Regions from separate parts of the Agromyces sp. NSFZ genome, predicted to be linked through region 2. Evidence: predicted binding sites of a transcription regulator. Region 2 holds the regulator's gene; the other holds the start of a gene.

Region 1 (9,281 bases), 1.1 Mb from region 2:
CCATACCGCCGCCCATGTCGCCGCCGGCCGGAGCCGCGACCTTCTCGGGCTTGTCGGCGACGACGGCCTCGGTCGTGAGGAAGAGGCCGGCGATCGACGCGGCGTTCTGCAGCGCCGAACGCGTGACCTTCGCCGGGTCGATGATGCCCTGGGCGATGAGGTCGCCGTACTCGCCGGTCGCGGCGTTGAGGCCGTGGCCCGCGGGGAGCTCGGACACCTTGTTCGCGACGACGCCCGGCTCGAGGCCCGCGTTGAGGGCGATCTGCTTGAGCGGCGCCTCGATGGCGACCTTCACGATGTTGGCGCCGGTCGCCTCGTCGCCCGAGAGCTCGAGGGTCGCGAACGCCTTCGCACCGGCCTGGATGAGGGCGACGCCACCACCGGCGACGATGCCCTCCTCGACGGCGGCCTTCGCGTTGCGAACGGCGTCCTCGATGCGGTGCTTGCGCTCCTTGAGCTCGACCTCGGTGGCCGCACCCGCCTTGATGACGGCGACGCCGCCGGCGAGCTTGGCGAGGCGCTCCTGGAGCTTCTCACGGTCGTAGTCCGAGTCGGTGTTCTCGATCTCGGCACGGATCTGCGCGACGCGACCGGCGATGGCCTCGGGGTCGCCCGCGCCCTCGACGATGGTCGTCTCGTCCTTGGTGATGACGACCTTGCGAGCCTGGCCGAGCAGGTCGAGGGTGACGTTCTCGAGCTTGAGGCCGACCTCCTCGGAGATGACCTGGCCGCCGGTGAGGATCGCGATGTCCTGCAGCTGCGCCTTGCGACGGTCGCCGAAGCCGGGAGCCTTGACGGCGACCGACTTGAAGATGCCGCGGATCTTGTTGACGATGAGCGTCGCGAGCGCCTCGCCGTCGACGTCCTCGGCGATGATCAGGAGTTGCTTGCCCGTCTGGATCACCTTGTCGACGATGGGGAGCAGGTCCTTGATGTTCGAGACCTTGGAGTTGACGATGAGGATGTACGGGTCCTCGAAGACCGCCTCCTGGCGCTCGGGGTCCGTGACGAAGTACGCCGACAGGTAGCCCTTGTCGAAGCGCATGCCCTCGGTGAGCTCGAGCTCGGTGCCGAAGGTGTTCGACTCCTCGACGGTGACGACGCCCTCCTTGCCGACCTTGTCGATCGCCTCGGCGATGATCGCACCGATCTGCTCGTCGGCAGCGGAGATCGAAGCGGTCGCGGCGATCTCCTCCTTGGTCTCGATCTCCTTGGCGGCCGAGAGCAGCTCCGCCGAGACGGCCGAGACGGCCTTCTCGATGCCGCGCTTCAGCGAGATGGGGTCGGCGCCGGCGGCGACGTTGCGGAGGCCCTCGCGCACGAGCGCCTGGGCGAGCACGACCGACGTGGTGGTGCCGTCACCGGCGACGTCGTCGGTCTTCTTCGCGACCTCCTTGACGAGCTCCGCGCCGATCTTCTCGTACGGGTCGTCGAGCTCGATCTCCTTGGCGATCGAGACGCCGTCGTTCGTGATCGTGGGGGCGCCCCACTTCTTCTCGAGCACGACGTTGCGACCGCGCGGGCCGAGGGTCACCTTCACGGCGTCGGCGAGCTGGTTGAGGCCACGCTCGAGGCCGCGGCGGGCCTCCTCGTCGAAAGCAATGATCTTTGCCATGTGTGTTTCTCGTCCTTTCCCGGACGTCTTCAAAGATTCGTTGGTTTAGCACTCAAAACGAGTGAGTGCTAAGACGATTCTGGCACTCTACCGGCACGAGTGCAAGCGAGGTCGGATGCCCCAGCACCGCGCCGCCGCCGACCGCGTCAGGGACCGAACGCGACCGCGCCCTCGTTCGGCACGAGCTCCACCCACGTGTTGCCCGGGGCGAGGCGCAGCACGCTGCCGTCGTCGGCGGTGAGCGCGAGGGGCGATGCCTCGGCGTCCTTCGACCACGTGCCGTGCGCCGTCCTCCCGGCCACCGAGACCCACGCCTCACCCGAGCCGACCAGGACCGTGAGCGGCACCTCCCCGAACGGCCACACGATACCGACGCGCAGGGTGACCAGGTTCGTCGCGCGCACACGCTCGCCCGATGCCTCGAGGTCTGGTTCGCCCTCCTGCGATCGAAGCCACCCGGACGTGCCCGGGTCGAAGTCCCACGACCGCGACCCACCCTCCGAGAACGTGAGCTCCACGTGCGCCGTCGAGACCGCCGCCGATGCAGGCGAGGCGAGCGGGTCGGCGCTTCCGTAGGCGAACTGCACGGGCGGCGGCGGCAGGGCGGCGTTGCGGTCGATCGCCTCCATCGCGTCGAGGATCACGTCATGCGGTCCGGGCCGGTCGTCGGCCCGCTCGAAAAGCCCCGTGTCGTCCTCGTCGAACACGAGGTTCACGAGGGACGTCGACTTCATGAGGTCGACGAAGTACTCCTGACCGCCCGAATAGGCGATGACGCCGCCGAGCGGCGAGGCGATGGCCGGATCCATCGGCCGGATGGATCGCACCGGACCCACGGCCTCCGGCACGTCCGAATGCCAGACCGCGAGGTAGCGCGTCAGGCCGCCCTCCACCAGTTCCTCGAACACGATGTCGCTGCGGTTCAGGGCGATCTGCGGCCGCGCATCGGGGTGGTTGTCGATCTTCACGGCGAGTGACGGATGCCGCAGTCCCGCCGTATCCGCGGGCGTGCCGCGCAACGGCGCGAACGCCATCGCTGCCGGGGCCCCGTCGCCGACGGGCCGCGTCGGCTTCGGCGACGGCAGGAGATCGACCGGCGCCTCCGCGCAGGCGGACAGCAGCAATGCGGATGCCACGACCGCAAGCGGCACCCCCCACGCACGAGCCGATCCGGCCCTGCCCCCCATGGCGTCATGGTACGACGCGATTCGCGCGCGCGCCATCGGCGCGCCGTCGGGGCATCCGATCGCCTCAGGTGTCGGCGCATGGTGGACCGAACGGCGAACGCGCCGCCGGCGTACCGGAGACCCGCTCGAGCACGCGGGCTCAGGCGGGCCGGACGGCCTCCGCCTGCGGACCCTTCGAACCGGTGCCGACCTCGAAGACGACCTGCTGGCCCTCTTCGAGCACCTTGTATCCCGCCATGTCGATGGCGGAGTAGTGGACGAACACGTCCTGGCCGCCATCGACCGTGATGAACCCGTAACCCTTTTCAGCGTTGAACCACTTGACGGTTCCGTTCGCCATGCGTTGCTCCCATGTTGCCGTTGTGCAGATCAGCACGTGCCTGTCGCCTGTACCGGGCCCCCTCGGATCGTGCTGACGGGGCACCGGGGACGGCGCCGGGCGTTCCGCACGGGATCGAGCGACCAACCCCCAGATAACAACGACGCGTTGCTGCGGCACAAGAGCGAGAACGCACGAAATGGTCGCAGAATGGCAACGATTCGGCGACGATCAACCGCCGGTGGCCGCCGCGTAGTCGGAACCCACCACGAGAACGAGTGGCGTGCCGATCTGCGCGAACTGCTCGGAGAGCCGCACGTCGGCCTCGGCCACCGCCTGCGCCACGCCGCGGGCCGCACCCTCGAGCTCGGGCGTCGCGTAGTAGACCACGGTCTCGGTGAGGTCGCTGGTGCTCGCATTGGCGGTCGTGCCCACCGGGATGCCGGAGGCCGTGAGCGTCTCGCCCGCGCGCGCCGCCAGCCCGGAGGTCGTCGTGCCGTTGAGCACCGTCACCGGGATGTCGGGCGCGATGGTCGGGGTCGCCGCGACCGGGGTGGGTGTCGGGGTCGCCGCCGCGCCGGTGTCGCCGAAGTCCAGGCGGTCGTTCAGCACGATCACCGATCCGATGCCGATCGCCACGAGCACGACCGTGGCCAGTGCCGCCCACCCGAACGCGATCCAGCGCGCGCCGCGTCGAACGGGTGCCCGGTGCGCGCCGACCCGTTCGATGCCGTGCGGAATGGAATCGAATCGGTCGCGGGGGAACTTCTGCGCCATAGGTCCAGTCGGGGGTCGGGGCCGCGCTCAGTCGAGCGCTCGGCCGATCGAGAGGGAGCGACGCGCGCGCGTCGCCGCACGCGCCTCGCGCATCCGCTGCAAGCGCTTGACCAGCATGGGATCGAAGCGGAGGGCTGCAGGGGAATCGATGAGTTCGCCGAGGATCCGATAGTACCGGGCGGCGGAGATGCCGAACTCGTCGCGGATGGCCTCGGCCTTCAGACCCGGATGCTGCCACGCCTTCGCCTCGAACTCGAGGATGTGCACCGCACGCTCGTCGAGGGCGCTGTCGTCGTCGCGGGCGGGCATCGGCTCGGCGCTCATGCATCCTCCCGTCTGCGGCGGGTCTCCGCCTGCAGCACATCCTAGGGACTCGAAGCCATGAGCAAGCCGAGCGTCGCGGCGTGTGCGACGTCATGGAACAGCGGCATGGCGTCACACGTTGCATGCAGAGGGTGAAGACCTGCGACCATGGTGGGACACCACGGCGGACGGAAGGGAAGGAGCGCTCATGGCGTATCGCGTGAACAAGACCGACGAGGAATGGCGCGCCGAACTCGAGCCCGAGCAGTACGCCGTGCTCCGCGAGGCGGCGACCGAGCGCCCGTGGTCCGGGGAGCTCCTCGACGAGGAGCGCGCCGGCGTCTACACCTGCGCCGCCTGCGACGCCGAGCTGTTCAAGAGCGGCACGAAGTTCGACTCGGGGTGCGGGTGGCCGAGCTTCTACGAGTCGGTGCGACCCGAGGCCGTGGAGCTCATCGAGGACACGTCGCTCGGCATGGTGCGCACCGAGGTGCGATGCGCCGCGTGCGGCTCCCACCTCGGCCACGTCTTCCCCGACGGCTTCGGCACCCCGACGGGCGACCGGTACTGCATGAACTCGCTCGCGCTCGGGTTCAACGCGGAGTCCTGACGGGTGGGCTCGGCGCTCCAGGCGGCGCTCGCACGGCGATCGTCGCCGAAGGTGACGGATGCCGCGCCCGACGACCAGACGCTCATGGCCCTCCTCGAGGGTGCTGCGCGCGTGGCCGACCACGCCTCGCTCCGCCCCTGGCGCCTGATCGCGCTCCGGGGACCGGCCCGTGAGCGCCTCGGACACGCGCTCGCCCGCGCCGCCGGCGCCGAAGGCGACGCCGCGGCGAAGCTGGCGGCGAAGCCGCTCCGGGCGCCGCTCCTGATCGCGGTGGTCGCGGTGGTCACGCCGGGGCATCCGAAGGTCCCCGAATGGGAGCAGGAGGCCTCCGCGGCCGGCGTCGCGCACGTGCTCAGCCTGCTCCTCGATGAGGCCGGGTGGGGCGTGATGTGGCGCTCGGGCCCGCACACGCGGCATCCGCTCGTCGCCGAGATGCACGGGCTGGCGCCGAATGAGCGACTGCTGGGCTGGCTCTACGTCGGCGGGACGCCCGTCGGGGGCCGCGGGGAACGCCGAGCCGAGCACGTCGCGGCGTCGCGTCTCATGACGCTCGACTGACCCCCGCGCCACCGGAGCTTCCACGCGGCTCCGGCGCCGCGTGCATGTGGCGCGACCAGCGCACGCTCGCGATCACGACCGCGACGAGGGCGAGCGCCGTGCCGCCGATCGTCGCCACATCGACGCCGCGCCCGGCGGTCGGCACCAGCAGGTCCAGCGAGAGGGCGGCGGCGAGCTGGCCGGCCACGCCGCAGAGCGCGAGCACGAGGACCCCCACGATGCGCACGAGCACGGCCTGACCGGCGATGAAGATGCATCCGATCGCCCCGCCCGTGTACAACCACGCGTCGCCCGGCAGGGCGTCGGGCCAGCCCGCCGAGAGCGCGTGCACGAGCATCGCCACGACCAGGGCGGCGCTGCCCACCGCGAAGTTGACGACGGTCGCCGTGAGCGCGCTCGACGCCACGCCACGCACCCGGCCGTTGACGGCCTGCTGCCAGGCCCCGCCGATCCCCGCGAGGAAGGGCAGGAACATGACGAGTGCCGGCACGTCGCGCTCGAGCTGTGCCCAGACCGCCCAGACGATCGCCGCGAGCGCGAGCACGGCGCCGGCCACCCGGGTCACCGTCACGGGCCGCCGCCCGCCCGGCCCGAGTCCGACGAGATCGAACACGATGCCGCCGAGCGTCTGGCCTGCCACGATCGCCACGGTGAAGAGGGCGACGCCGACCACGCCCACCGAGAACCCCTGCGTGAGCACGAACCACGCGCCGGCGAGGCCGCCGAGCAGCATCCACCAGGGCAGCGTGCGATCCCGGAGGCCCACCGAGATGGAGGCCAGCCCGCGTCGCCCCGGCCGCCACACCGCGAGCGCGACGAGCAGGATCGCGAGTCCGCTGCCGAACGAGATGACCGCCGCTGTGTACGCATCGTCGATGGCGGCGGCGAGCTCGCCGTTGATCCGCGATTGCAGGGCGGTGAGCGCACCGCACCCGAGGGCGAAGACGATGGCGAGCCACATCGGCAACCGGGACGCCTCCGCGTGGGCGTGACGATGCGGCGACGCGGCACCCGGAGCGGACGCCTCGCCCTGGTGCACCGGGTTCGCCGCGGCCGCGGCATCCGTCTCGCGGTGCTCAGTCAAGAGCCGGCTGCGGGACTCGAACCCGCAACCACCGCTTTACAAGAGCGGTGCGCTACCAATTGCGCCAAGCCGGCCTGAGGTGTCGACCTCTGGGTCGACCTCGCGAACATCCTACCGACCCGACGAAGACCCGGCGATCGGCGCCGGGTCTTCGTCATCGATCGGATGCCGCTACTGCGCGGGCGGCGTCGGCGTCGGGGTCGGGGTCGGCGTCGACGAGTCGTTGAAGGTCGCGCTCGTGGCCTGCAGGACGAACGACTGGAACTCAGCCGGGTCGTCGAGCGAGCCGGCGTACTGCTGACCGTTCACGAGCACGGTCGGCGTGCCGGTGATCGACGGCAGGTCGGAGTTCGGCACCGGCTGGGTCAGCGCGCGGTTCGTGGCATCCTGCACCCAGGCCTTGAACTGCACGTCGTCGATGCACTTCTCCACTTCGGCCCGGTCGGACACTCCGGCTTCACCGGCGAGCTCTTTGAGCTCGTCGTTGGTGAGTCCTGCCGTGCCCTCTTCAGGTTGGTTCTGGAACAGGAGCGCGTTGAAGTCGAAGAACGAGTCGGGCGAGGTGTCGGCGACGCATGCGGCCGCGTTCGCGGCACGAAGCGAGTACTGCGTGCCCGCGGACTTGTTCGTGAGGATCGCCACCGGGTGCACCTCGAGCGTCGCCGCGCCCTCCTCGACCATGGTGCGGATCGACTCGGAATTCGTCGCCTCGAACTGACCGCAGAACGGGCACAGGTAGTCGACGTAGATCACGATGTTCGCCACCGTGCCGCTGTCGTCGGGCTCGGTCGGCGTCGGGGACTCGTTCGCGGCGAGCGCCGCCGTCTCGACCGCCGTGATGCCGCCGTCCTCCGACGCCGTCAGAAGGATGCCGTCGCTCGCCATGTTCCGGGGACCGGGACCCTCGGGGCGGGTGCTCTGCACGATGAGCGTCACGACGATCGCCGCGATCGCGAGCACCGCCACGATGACCCCGCCCTGGATCAGGTACTTCTTGCGGCGTTCCCGCTTCTTCTGCTCCTCGCGCAGGATGCGGGCCTTCTCGCGTGCCGCCTCCCGACGCTCATTGCGGGAGGGGCGTGGCTGGTTCGAACCGCCGTAGGTCATCGATGGTCACTCCGGTCGCTGTGTGGGCGCGCGCGTATGCACACGAACGCACCCACGATAGTAGGAAGCGTGTCTGGGAATCACCCAAGGCGAGGCCGTGTGCGTCCTGCGACGGGCATGTGAGTCCATTGCGTCGTGTGGTCGCTCACGTGCGTGGCATACTGAGGGGGCGTCGCCGCCGAAGTCGACGTATTCCCATTCACTACGGATCGTCCGGCACGTACCTGCCGGTGAAGGAGAAGCACGATCATGGCATCAGTCACGTTCGACAAGGCCACCCGTCTGTACCCAGGTGGCACCCGTCCCGCCGTCGACAAGCTCGACCTCGAGATCGCCGACGGCGAGTTCCTCGTCCTGGTCGGCCCCTCCGGTTGCGGCAAGTCCACGTCGCTCCGCATGCTGGCGGGTCTCGAGGAGGTCAACGAGGGCAACATCTTCATCGGCGACCGCAACGTCACCGACGTGCCCCCGAAGGACCGCGACATCGCCATGGTCTTCCAGAACTACGCGCTGTACCCCCACATGACCGTTGCCGAGAACATGGGCTTCGCGCTCAAGATCGCGGGCGTCGGCAAGGACGAGCGCGCCGCGCGCGTCCTCGAGGCCGCGAAGCTGCTCGACCTCGAGCCCTACCTCAGCCGCAAGCCGAAGGCACTCTCGGGCGGCCAGCGGCAGCGCGTCGCCATGGGTCGCGCGATCGTGCGCCAGCCGCAGGTGTTCCTCATGGACGAGCCGCTGTCGAACCTCGACGCGAAGCTGCGCGTGCAGACCCGTACCCAGATCGCCTCGCTGCAGCGTCGCCTCGGCGTCACGACCGTCTACGTCACGCACGACCAGACCGAGGCCCTCACCATGGGCGACCGCATCGCGGTGCTGAAGGACGGCGTGCTGCAGCAGGTGGGCACGCCGCGCGACCTCTACGAGAAGCCGAACAACGTCTTCGTCGCAGGCTTCATCGGCTCGCCGGCCATGAACCTCTTCCACGCCGACCTCGTCGAGGGCGGGGTGAAGTTCGGCACCGCGACCGTGCCGATCGACCGTGAGATCCTCGCCGACGCCGAGGGCAGCACGATCGCCACCATCGGCGTGCGCCCCGAGGACATCGTGGTGTCGCCGAACGAGGGCGAGGGACTCGCGGTCGACGTCGACCTCGTCGAGGAGCTCGGCGCCGACGGCTACCTGTACGGCCACTCGACCGTCGAGGGCAAGCGCACCGACATCGTCGCCCGCGTCGACGGCCGCCTGCACCCGAACGCCGGCGAGCGCGTGTACCTCACGGCCACGCCCAACCACGTGCACCTCTTCGACGCCGAGTCGGGTGAGCGCCTGACGGACAAGGCCGTGGTGAGCTGACGGCCTCGCCTCGCATGAGCCGGATGGCGCCGGTCGGGCTTCGGCCCGGCCGGCGTCGCCGTTCCGGGGCTGTCGTCGCTCGATGCGGCTCTTCCGCCTTACGCCGCTCGCTCGGCCAGGGCCTCGGACAATTCCTCGTCGCTCGGCTCGACCAGCACTCTGCCCGACGGCACCACCACGACGGGCACACTCGAGACGCCGCTCATGGCTGTCGCGTGCTCACGCGCCTGGCCATCGGCGAGCACGTCGAAGAAGCGGTACTCGATGCCCACGGCGTCGAGCAGGGCTCGCGAGCGCTGCGTGTCGGTGCAGTCCAGTTTTCCGTAGACGGTCACGTCGGCCAATGTCATCCCTTCCGCCGGCCGGGG
Region 2 (9,281 bases):
GGCGATCTCGTTGCCGCGCACGTGCACCTCGACGCCGGGATACTCGCGTTCGATCGACGAGAGCAGGCGGTCCTGCGGTCCGAGGAGCCGTACCATGGCGATGCCGTCGATGTGGAGCCGGTCCTCATCGTCGCGAACCTGCCGCGGCGCTGCGGGCCCCGTCTGGGCCTCGGAATCCTGCGGGTCAGCCGGCAAGCGACGCCTCCTCGAGGCCGCCCGCGAGCACGTGGGCGTGCACATGGAACACCGTCTGTCCGCCGCCGGGGCCCGTGTTGAACACCAGTCGGAAGTCGCCGTCGGCGAGCCTCGCCGCGACCTCCTGGGCCACCTGCACCAGCTCGGCGAGCAGGCTCGGGTCGCCGGCAGCGAGTTCGACGACGTTGCGGTACTCACCGCTCTTCGGTGCGACCACCACGTGCACCGGCGCCTTGGGTGCGATGTCGTGGAACGCCATCACCCGATCGGTCTCGGCGACGAATCGCGCGGGGATCTCGCGGGCGGCGATACGCTCGAACAGGGTCGGCCCGGTGCGCGAAGCGGTCATCCTCCCATCGTAGCGACGGATGCCTCACCACCGCCCGAGCGCGACGTTGAGCACCGCGATGGCGGCCGGCCCGGCGGTCGAGGTGCGCAGCACGGATGCCCCGAGCCGCACGGGTTCGGCGCCTGCGGCGACGAGCCGCTCGAGCTCGGCGGGCGCGATGCCGCCTTCGGGGCCGACGACGAGCGCGAGGTCGCGGCCGTCGGGTCGGAGGTCGGTGAGGGCCGCCGTCGCGGTGGGCTCGAGCAGGAGCATCCGCGCGTCGCCGAGCCGGCCGGCGAGTTCGGCGGTGGTGGTCACCGGCAGCACCTCGGGCACGCGCGAGCGGATCGACTGCTTGACCGCCTCGCGCACGATGGCGGCCCAGCGCAGTCGCCCCTTCTCGGCCTTCGGGCCCTCCCAGCGCGACACCGACCGGGCGGCCGCCCACGGCACGACCGCGTCGACGCCGAGCTCGGTGGCGGCCTGCACGGCGAGCTCGTCGCGATCACCCTTGGCCAACGCCTGCACGAGCGTGATGCGCGTCGCCGGCGCCTCCTCGACGAGGATCTCGTCGGCCTCGAGCACGAGCTCGCGGGCATCGGTCGATGCGACGACGCCGTGCACCACGGTGCCCCGGCCGTCGCCGATGGCGATGCGCTCCCCGGCTCGCACGCGGGCGACGGTGACCGCGTGCCGCGCCTCATCACCGGTCAGCGCGACCGCGTCACCCGGCGCGACGCCGGCGAGGTCGAGCGACTCGTCGAGGTAGAGGTGGCTCACCGCGACATCCGTCAGCCCAGGAAGCGGTCGCGGAGCCGCGCGAACAGACCCTGCTGGAAGTGGCTGAGCTGCGGCGCCGGCGCCTTCTTCGATGATGCGAACTGGTGGATGAGGTCGCGCTCCTTCGAGGAGAGCTTCGTGGGCGTGACGACCTGCACGCCGATCTTCAGGTCGCCGCGGCCGGCGCCGCGGAGCCTCGTGACCCCGCGGTCCTTGACGGTGAGGATCTCGCCGCTCTGCAGGCCGGGCCGGAGCTCGACGTCGACGTCGCCGTCGAGCGCCTTCACCGTCGTGTTCGTGCCGAGGATCGCATCGGTCATCGCGACCTCGAGGGTGCAGAGCAGGTCGTCGCCGTTGCGGCTGAAGACCTCGTGGCCCCGCACCTTGATCTCGAGGTACAGGTCGCCGTTCGGGCCACCGGCCGGACCCGCCTCGCCCGAGCCGGGCATCTGCAGCCGCACGCCCGTGTCGACGCCGGCCGGGATGTCGACGGGCACCGTGCGCCGCGCGCGCACGCGACCCTGCCCCTGGCAGGTGACGCACGGCGTCGCGATGATGGTGCCGTACCCGCGGCACGTGCCGCAGGGGCTCGACGTCATGACGTTGCCGAGGAGCGAACGCACCGAACGCTGGATCGAGCCGGTTCCGCCGCAGATGTCGCAGGTGACGGGCGACGTGCCGGGCTGGCAGCAGGAGCCGTGACACGTCTCGCAGATGACGGCCGTGTCGACGTCGATGTCGCGATGCGTGCCGAAGATGACCTCGTCGAGGCCGACCTCGACGCGGATGAGCGCGTCCTGGCCGCGCTCGCGTCGCGACCGGGGGCCGCGGCTCGCCTGCCCCGCGCCGAAGAACGTCTCGAAGATGTCGCCGAACCCGCCGAAGCCCTGATCGCCGAAGCCGCCGCCGCGGCCGCCCAGGTCGTACTGCTGGCGTTGCTTCGGATCGCTCAGCACGTCGTAGGCGTGAGTGACCTCCTTGAAGCGCTCGGATGCCTCGGCGCCGGGGTTCACGTCGGGGTGAAGCTCTCGGGCGAGACGTCGGTACGCCTTCTTGATCTCATCGGGGGTGGCGTCGCGCGAGACGCCGAGGACCTCGTAATGGTCGGCCACGGAGGGGCTTGTCCTTTCGATTGCCGGATGCCGGTCGGAACGACGGGCGGCGGATCAGCTCTCGCCGAGCGTGCGGGAGAGATAGCGGGCGACGGCGCGAACGGCCGCCATGCTGTTGGAGTAGTCCATGCGGGTCGGGCCCACGATGCCGAGTCGGGAGACGTCGCGCCCCGGGATCTCGAACGCACTCGACACGACCGAGGTCTCGCCGAGGCCGAACGGCGCGTTCTCGCGTCCGATGCGCACGACCACGGAGTGCTCGTCGGTGGCCATCTCGCCGAAGAGGCGCAGCAGCACCACCTGCTCCTCGATCGCCTCGATGACACTGAGGATGGAGCCGGGGAAGTCCTGCTCGGTGGCCACGAGGTTCGCGGCCCCGGCCACCACGAGCCGGTCGGGGCGCTGCATGCGCGCCTGGTCGGCCAGGGTCGCGGCGAGCGTGTGCAGCACCTCGGCGTGGCGGCGGTCGACGCTCTCGATCTCGCCTGACAGCGCCTCCGCGGCATCCGCCATCGTGCGGCCCCCGGCCGCGCCGTTGAGCCGCGCGCGAAGGTCGGCGAGGGTCTCGTCATCGACGGGGTGCTCCACCTCGGCGAGGCGCTGTTCGACCTGCCCGGAATCGGCGATGAGGATGCACAGCACCCGCGTCGGCGAGATCGAGACGAGCTCGACGTGCCGCACGCGGGCACTCGCGAAGCTCGGATACTGCACGACGGCGAGCTGCTTGGTGAGCTGCGACACGAGGCGCACGGTGCGCGCGAGCAGTTCGTCGAGGTCGCTCGATTCGCCGAGGAAGGTCTCGATGGCCTGTCGCTGCGCGGAGGTCAGCGGACGGATCTCGGTGAGCTGGTCGACGAAGACCCGGTAGCCCTTGTCGGTGGGGATGCGACCGGAGGAGGTGTGCGGAGCCGCGATGAGCTCCTCCTCCTCGAGGAGCGCCATGTCGTTGCGGATCGTGGCGGCCGACACGCCGAAGGCGTGCCGCTCGACGATCGTCTTCGAGCCGACGGGCTCCCGGGAGGCGACGTAGTCCTGCACGATCGCGCGGAGCACGGCGAGGCTGCGTTCGGAGACCATGACCCTCGCTTCCTCTCGCTTAGCACTCCCTGTATCCGACTGCCAATACTACCGCGACATCCTTCAAAAGAGGCCGTTGCCACCGCTCGCCACGCGGCGATACCGTATGGGTACTCCGCGGGTCCCAGCAGCGATCATCCCCCGTCGCGCCCACGCGGCTCCACCGTGAACCCCCTGAAAGGCATGCCATGACCGACCCGAACCTCCCTGCGTCCGATCCCAACGCCGCACCGTCGCCGCAGCCCGCCGCGGCCGCACCCCTGTCGCCCGAGCAGGACATCCAGTGGGGCTCGTTCGCCCACCTCGGCGGCATCCTCGGCTTCATCCCGGCCCTGATCATCTGGCTCGTCTTCAAGGACCGCGGCACGTTCACGAACACCGAGGCGAAGGAGGCCCTGAACTTCCAGGTCACCCTGGTCTTCGGCTACGTGATCGCGGCGATCCTCATGATCGTGGTGATCGGCGCCTTCCTGTCGTGGGTCGTGTGGATCCTCGGCGTGGTCTTCTCGATCATCGCCTTCCTCCAGGCCAAGGACGGCAAGCACTACCGCTACCCGTTCGCGATCCGCCTCATCAAGTAATCCGAACGTAAGTTTCGCCCGCCGTGGGGGCGTCCTACTCCCGTGGCGGCCGTCGCTGTGCCAGCATGAACACCGAAATGAGTCTCGCCGCGAGGACGAGCCCGAACGAGGAGATCTGATGTCCGACACCCCCACCCCGCCCCCGCCGCCGCAGAACCCGTACGAGCAGAGCCCCGCGCTCAGCCCGAACGACGAGAAACTGTGGTCGACGCTGATCCACATCGGTGGCATCTTCTTCGGCTTCATCCCGGCGCTGATCGGCTACCTGATCCTCAAGGACAAGGGCCCGTTCGTGCGCGCGCACACCGCCACGGCGCTGAACTTCCAGATCACGATGACGATCGCCTACGTGGTCGGCTCGATCCTGACGTTCGTCATCATCGGCATCTTCATCCTCATCGCCGTGTGGGTGATCGTGATCATCTTCAGCATCATCGCCGCGATCAAGGCCAACCAGGGCCAGCCGTACTCGTACCCGCTCACGATCAAGTTCGTGAGCTGAGAGGCGTCAGTCCTCGAGCAGGCGCCTGACCACGGCGTCCGCGAGCAGCCGCCCTCGCCTGGTGAGTGTCAGCCCACCGGCGAGGGCGGCTTTCGCGTCCACCATGCCATCGGCGATCAGTCCGGCGACGGCGCGACGGCCGCTCGGCGCGAGGGAGGCGATGTCCAGTCCCTCGCGGATGCGCGTGGCGAGCAGCACCCGCTCGGTCTCACGCGTCGACGCGACGAGCACCTCGCGGCCCACCGCGGGCGAGTGACCGGCGGTCACCCGGTCGGCGTACGCCGACGGATGCTTCGCGTTCCACCAGCGCACCCCGCCCACGTGGCTGTGCGCACCCGGGCCGACGCCCCACCAGTCGTCGCCTCGCCAGTAGCCGAGATTGTGTCGTGATCGGTGCTCGGCCGCCGTGGCCCAGTTGCTCACCTCGTACCACGTGTACCCCGCCGCGTCGAGCAGTTCGTCGGCCAGGTCGTACATGTCCGCCTCGAGATCATCGCTCGGCTGCGCGAGCTCTCCTCGTCGGATCTGCCGGGCGAGCTTCGTGCCGTCCTCGACGATGAGCGCGTAGGCGCTCAGGTGATCGGGGCGCTGGGCGATCGCGGCTTCGACGCTCAGGCGCCAGTCGTCGAGCGACTCCCCCGGCGTGCCGTAGATGAGGTCGAGGCTCACGTCGAGACCGGTATCCCTCGCCCAGCCGACGACGAGCGGCACGCGCTCGGGGTCATGGGTCCGGTCGAGCGCGGCGAGCACATGCGGCACGGCCGACTGCATGCCGAAGGACACGCGCGTGAACCCCCCTTCGGCGAGCGTCGCGAGGTACTCCGCGTCGACCGAGTCGGGGTTCGCCTCGGTGGTCACCTCGGCGCCGGGGGCGAGCCCGAACTCGGCGCGCACGGTCGCAAGCATCCGCACGAGGTCGTCTGCGGGCAGCAGCGTCGGCGTGCCGCCGCCGAAGAAGACCGTCTCGGCGAGGCGTTCGGGGACTCCGGATGCCTCGAGCACGCGCCGCGACATCCGCAGCTCGCCGATGGCATGGTCGGCGTAGTCGACCTGCCGGACGCCGCGCAGCTCGCTCGCGGTGTACGTGTTGAAGTCGCAGTACCCGCAGCGCACCCGGCAGAACGGCACGTGCACGTAGACGCCGAATGCGCGCTCGTCGGCGCCGAACGCGGCCGACGGCGGGAGGAGCCCGTCGAGCGGCGCCGGATCGCCGAGCGGGAGCGCCGACGCCATCAGGTGTAGGCGGGATGCAGGGCGCGGAGCTCGGTACGGGTGAGCTCGCGGCGCTTGCGGCGCTGCGTCGGCGCGACGCCGCGGGTGTCGAACATCGACCGGATGGTGAGCCATACGCCGTCGTCGTCGCGGTGCTCGAGGATGAACGACTCCTCGCCGCTCTCGGGACCCTCGGCGGTCGTGCCGTAGGCGAATCCGACGCGCTTCGGCTCGTCGATCACGTAGACGACGAGCACCGGGGTGCGATGGGTGAGGATGCGCCCCTTGCGCACGAGCGTGGCGGTCATGCCTGCGGCGATGTAGGGCGTGCCGTCGGGGCCGAAACGGTCCTCCGTGCGGAGACCGGGCTGCTCGGCGAGCGGAGTGCCGTCGGCGTCGTACACGATGCCCGGGTACTGGGCGCCGGTGCCGGGCGAGATCTCGGTCACCTCGAAGCCGGCGCCCCGCTGGATGCCCCAGGTCATCAGCGCCTCGGCCGATCGTGCGAAGCGCTCCTCGCCGGAGCCGAGGCGCACCGAGTCCTCCGCGGGCCGGAATCCGGCCGGCGGGTACCGCAGCAGGTCGGGGTCGAGCGTCGCGCCGATGGCGCCGTACGTGACCGACTGGTCGGTGAACGTGCTGCGTCGGGTCATCCGTTCATTCTACGGATGTCGCCTGACCGGCTCCCGGGAGCGCCGCGTCCGGCTACTTCTTGGCGTCCTTCTTCTCGGTCTCACCCGAGAGCGCGGCGATGAACGCCTCCTGGGGCACCTCGACGCGACCCACCATCTTCATGCGCTTCTTGCCCTCCTTCTGCTTCTCGAGGAGCTTGCGCTTGCGGGTGATGTCACCGCCGTAGCACTTGGCGAGCACGTCCTTGCGCATCGCGCGGATCGACTCGCGCGCGATGATGCGTGCGCCGATGGCTGCCTGGATGGGCACCTCGAACTGCTGGCGCGGGATGAGCTCGCGCAGTCGCCCGGTCATGAGCACGCCGTAGGCGTACGCCTTGTCGCGGTGCACGATGGCGCTGAACGCGTCGACCTGCTCGCCCTGCAGCAGGATGTCGACCTTCACGAGGTCGGCGGCCTGCTCGCCCGCGGGCTCGTAGTCGAGCGACGCGTAGCCGGCGGTCTTCGACTTCAGGTTGTCGAAGAAGTCGAAGACGATCTCGCCGAGCGGCATGTTGTAGCGGATCTCCACGCGGTCTTCGCCGAGGTACTCCATGCCGAGCAGGGTGCCGCGACGGGACTGGCAGAGCTCCATGATGGTGCCCACGTAATCCTTCGGCGCGAGGATCGCGGCCTTGACGACGGGCTCGCGTACCTCGGCGATCTTCGCCCCCGTCGGGAATTCGCTCGGGTTCGTGACCGTGACCGTCTTCTTGTCTTCGGTGGTGACCTCGTAGACCACCGACGGCGCCGTGGCGATGATGTCGAGGTCGAACTCGCGGCGCAGTCGCTCGGTGACGATCTCGAGGTGCAGCAGGCCGAGGAATCCGCAGCGGAATCCGAAGCCGAGGGCGACCGACGTCTCGGGTTCGTAGACCAGCGCGGCATCCGAGAGCTTCAGCTTGTCGAGCGCCTCGCGCAGCTCGGGATAGTCGCTGCCGTCGATCGGGTAGAGGCCCGAGAACACCATGGGCAGTGGCTCGGTGTAGCCCGCCAGCGCCTCGGCGGCGGGCTTCGACGCGGTCGTGATGGTGTCGCCGACCTTCGACTGGCGCACGTCCTTCACGCCCGTGATGAGGTACCCCACCTCGCCGACGCCGAGGCCCTTGGTGGGGCTCGGCTCGGGGGCGCTCACGCCGATCTCGAGGATCTCGTGCGTGGCCCGCGTCGACATCATCTGGATGCGCTCGCGCGGGTTGAGCTTGCCGTCGACCATGCGCACGTAGGTGACCACGCCGCGGTAGCTGTCGTACACGGAGTCGAAGATCATGGCCCGCGCCGGGGCATCCGCATCGCCCACCGGGGCGGGGATGCGCTCGACGACGCGGTCGAGGAGCTCCTCGACGCCGACGCCGGTCTTGCCCGACACGCGCAGCACGTCGTCGGGCGAGCCGCCGATGAGGTCGGCGAGTTCGCGCGCGTACTTCTCGGGCTCGGCCGCCGGCAGGTCGATCTTGTTCAGCACGGGGATGATCTCGAGGTCGTTCTCGAGCGCGAGGTAGAGGTTCGCGAGCGTCTGCGCCTCGATGCCTTGCGCGGCATCCACCAGCAGGATGGCGCCCTCGCACGCCGCGAGCGATCGCGAGACCTCGTAGCTGAAGTCGACGTGGCCCGGCGTGTCGATCATGTTGAGGGCGTACGACGTGTCGCCGACCTGCCACGGCATGCGCACGGCCTGGCTCTTGATCGTGATGCCGCGCTCGCGCTCGATGTCCATGCGGTCGAGGTACTGGGCGCGCATGTCGCGATCGCTCACGACGCCCGTGATGCCGAGCATGCGGTCGGCCAGCGTCGACTTGCCGTGGTCGATGTGCGCGATGATGCAGAAGTTGCGGATCAACGCGGGGTCGGTGGCAGCGGGCACCGGAGGATTGACAGCTCGTGGGGACATCCCGACGATTCTCCCATGAGTTGCCGACGCGACCGGCGAGCCGACTTTCGACGGATGTCTCGCGGCGACCCTGAGGCTACGCTGAAATCACCATGACCGTGATCGAGGCCACCGACGCACGCGTGGCGCCCTCCGCCCTGCGCCCCGTCTTCCTCACGCTCCGGTTCGGGCTGCACCTGCTCGTCGTCGGGCTCACGTTGTTCGTCGTGGTGCGCGCCCTCCTCGAGGACGCCCCGACCGAGGTGCCGGTCACGATCCTCGCGGTCGCATTCCTCGCCTGGTACGGCGCCGGCGTCGCCGCGGCACACCGGCACCTGCCGACCTGGGCGCGGGTGGCCTGGCTCGTCGCGCTGCTCGGGCTCTGGGTGGCGCTGGCGGCCCTGACGCCCGATGCCGCGTTCCTCGCGTTCCCCCTCTTCTTCCTCGAGCTGCACGTGCTGCCGGCACCCGTCGCGGTGCCGCTCGTCGTGATCACGTTCGGGCTGTCGGTGTGGGGCACCGCCTCGCACCTCGGTTTCGAGGTCGGCTCCATCCTCGGGCCGCTCATCAGCTCGGGCGTCGCCATCGTGATCGGACTCGGCTATCGGGCCATGTCGCAGGAGACGCGCGACCGCCAAGCACTCATCCTCGACCTGCTCGCCACGCGTGAGGAGCTCGCGGCGGCGAGCCGGGAGGCCGGCACCCTCGCCGAGCGCGAGCGCCTCGCGCGCGAGATCCACGACACCGTGGCCCAAGGCCTGTCCAGCATCCAGATGCTGCTGCACGCCGCCGAGCGCGACATCGACGACGAGCGCACCCGCGACAAGCTTCGCCTCGCGCGCGAGACGGCGGCCGACAATCTCGGCGAGACGCGCCGCTTCATCCGGGAACTCACTCCCCCGTCGCTCGACGAGCAGACCCTGCCGGCCGCGCTCCGTCGCCTCGTCGATGCC

The links. The regulator HrcA, encoded in region 2, represses chaperone genes, less so after heat shock. The targets are predictions, from matches to a motif close to TTNGCACTCGNNNNNNNCGAGTGCNAA.
Region 1: a site for HrcA is predicted at 1,661-1,687, ahead of groL (chaperonin GroEL). Genes of this name have one in related genera too.

Annotation. Positions count from the first base shown of each region.
Region 1 covers NZ_CM149585.1:3,118,865-3,128,145, forward strand. The annotation lists gene groL (chaperonin GroEL) at 1-1,615, opposite strand, end outside; gene ACVFI9_RS14780 (DUF3048 domain-containing protein) at 1,762-2,802, opposite strand; gene ACVFI9_RS14785 (cold-shock protein) at 2,942-3,142, opposite strand; gene ACVFI9_RS14790 (LytR C-terminal domain-containing protein) at 3,353-3,898, opposite strand; gene ACVFI9_RS14795 (DUF3263 domain-containing protein) at 3,926-4,222, opposite strand; gene msrB (peptide-methionine (R)-S-oxide reductase MsrB) at 4,410-4,811, shown strand; gene ACVFI9_RS14805 (nitroreductase family protein) at 4,815-5,369, shown strand; gene ACVFI9_RS14810 (DMT family transporter) at 5,353-6,453, opposite strand; tRNA gene ACVFI9_RS14815 (tRNA-Thr) at 6,455-6,527, opposite strand; gene ACVFI9_RS14820 (DsbA family protein) at 6,625-7,560, opposite strand; gene ACVFI9_RS14825 (ABC transporter ATP-binding protein) at 7,810-8,913, shown strand; gene ACVFI9_RS14830 (glutaredoxin domain-containing protein) at 9,012-9,248, opposite strand.
Region 2 covers NZ_CM149585.1:1,988,475-1,997,755, reverse strand. The annotation lists gene ACVFI9_RS09495 (PhoH family protein) at 1-96, opposite strand, end outside; gene ACVFI9_RS09490 (histidine triad nucleotide-binding protein) at 185-544, opposite strand; gene ACVFI9_RS09485 (16S rRNA (uracil(1498)-N(3))-methyltransferase) at 569-1,303, opposite strand; gene dnaJ (molecular chaperone DnaJ) at 1,315-2,415, opposite strand; gene hrcA (heat-inducible transcriptional repressor HrcA) at 2,470-3,492, opposite strand; gene ACVFI9_RS09470 (DUF4870 domain-containing protein) at 3,681-4,073, shown strand; gene ACVFI9_RS09465 (DUF4870 domain-containing protein) at 4,192-4,575, shown strand; gene hemW (radical SAM family heme chaperone HemW) at 4,582-5,808, opposite strand; gene ACVFI9_RS09455 (DUF1990 family protein) at 5,808-6,440, opposite strand; gene lepA (translation elongation factor 4) at 6,493-8,349, opposite strand; gene ACVFI9_RS09445 (sensor histidine kinase) at 8,442-9,281, shown strand, end outside.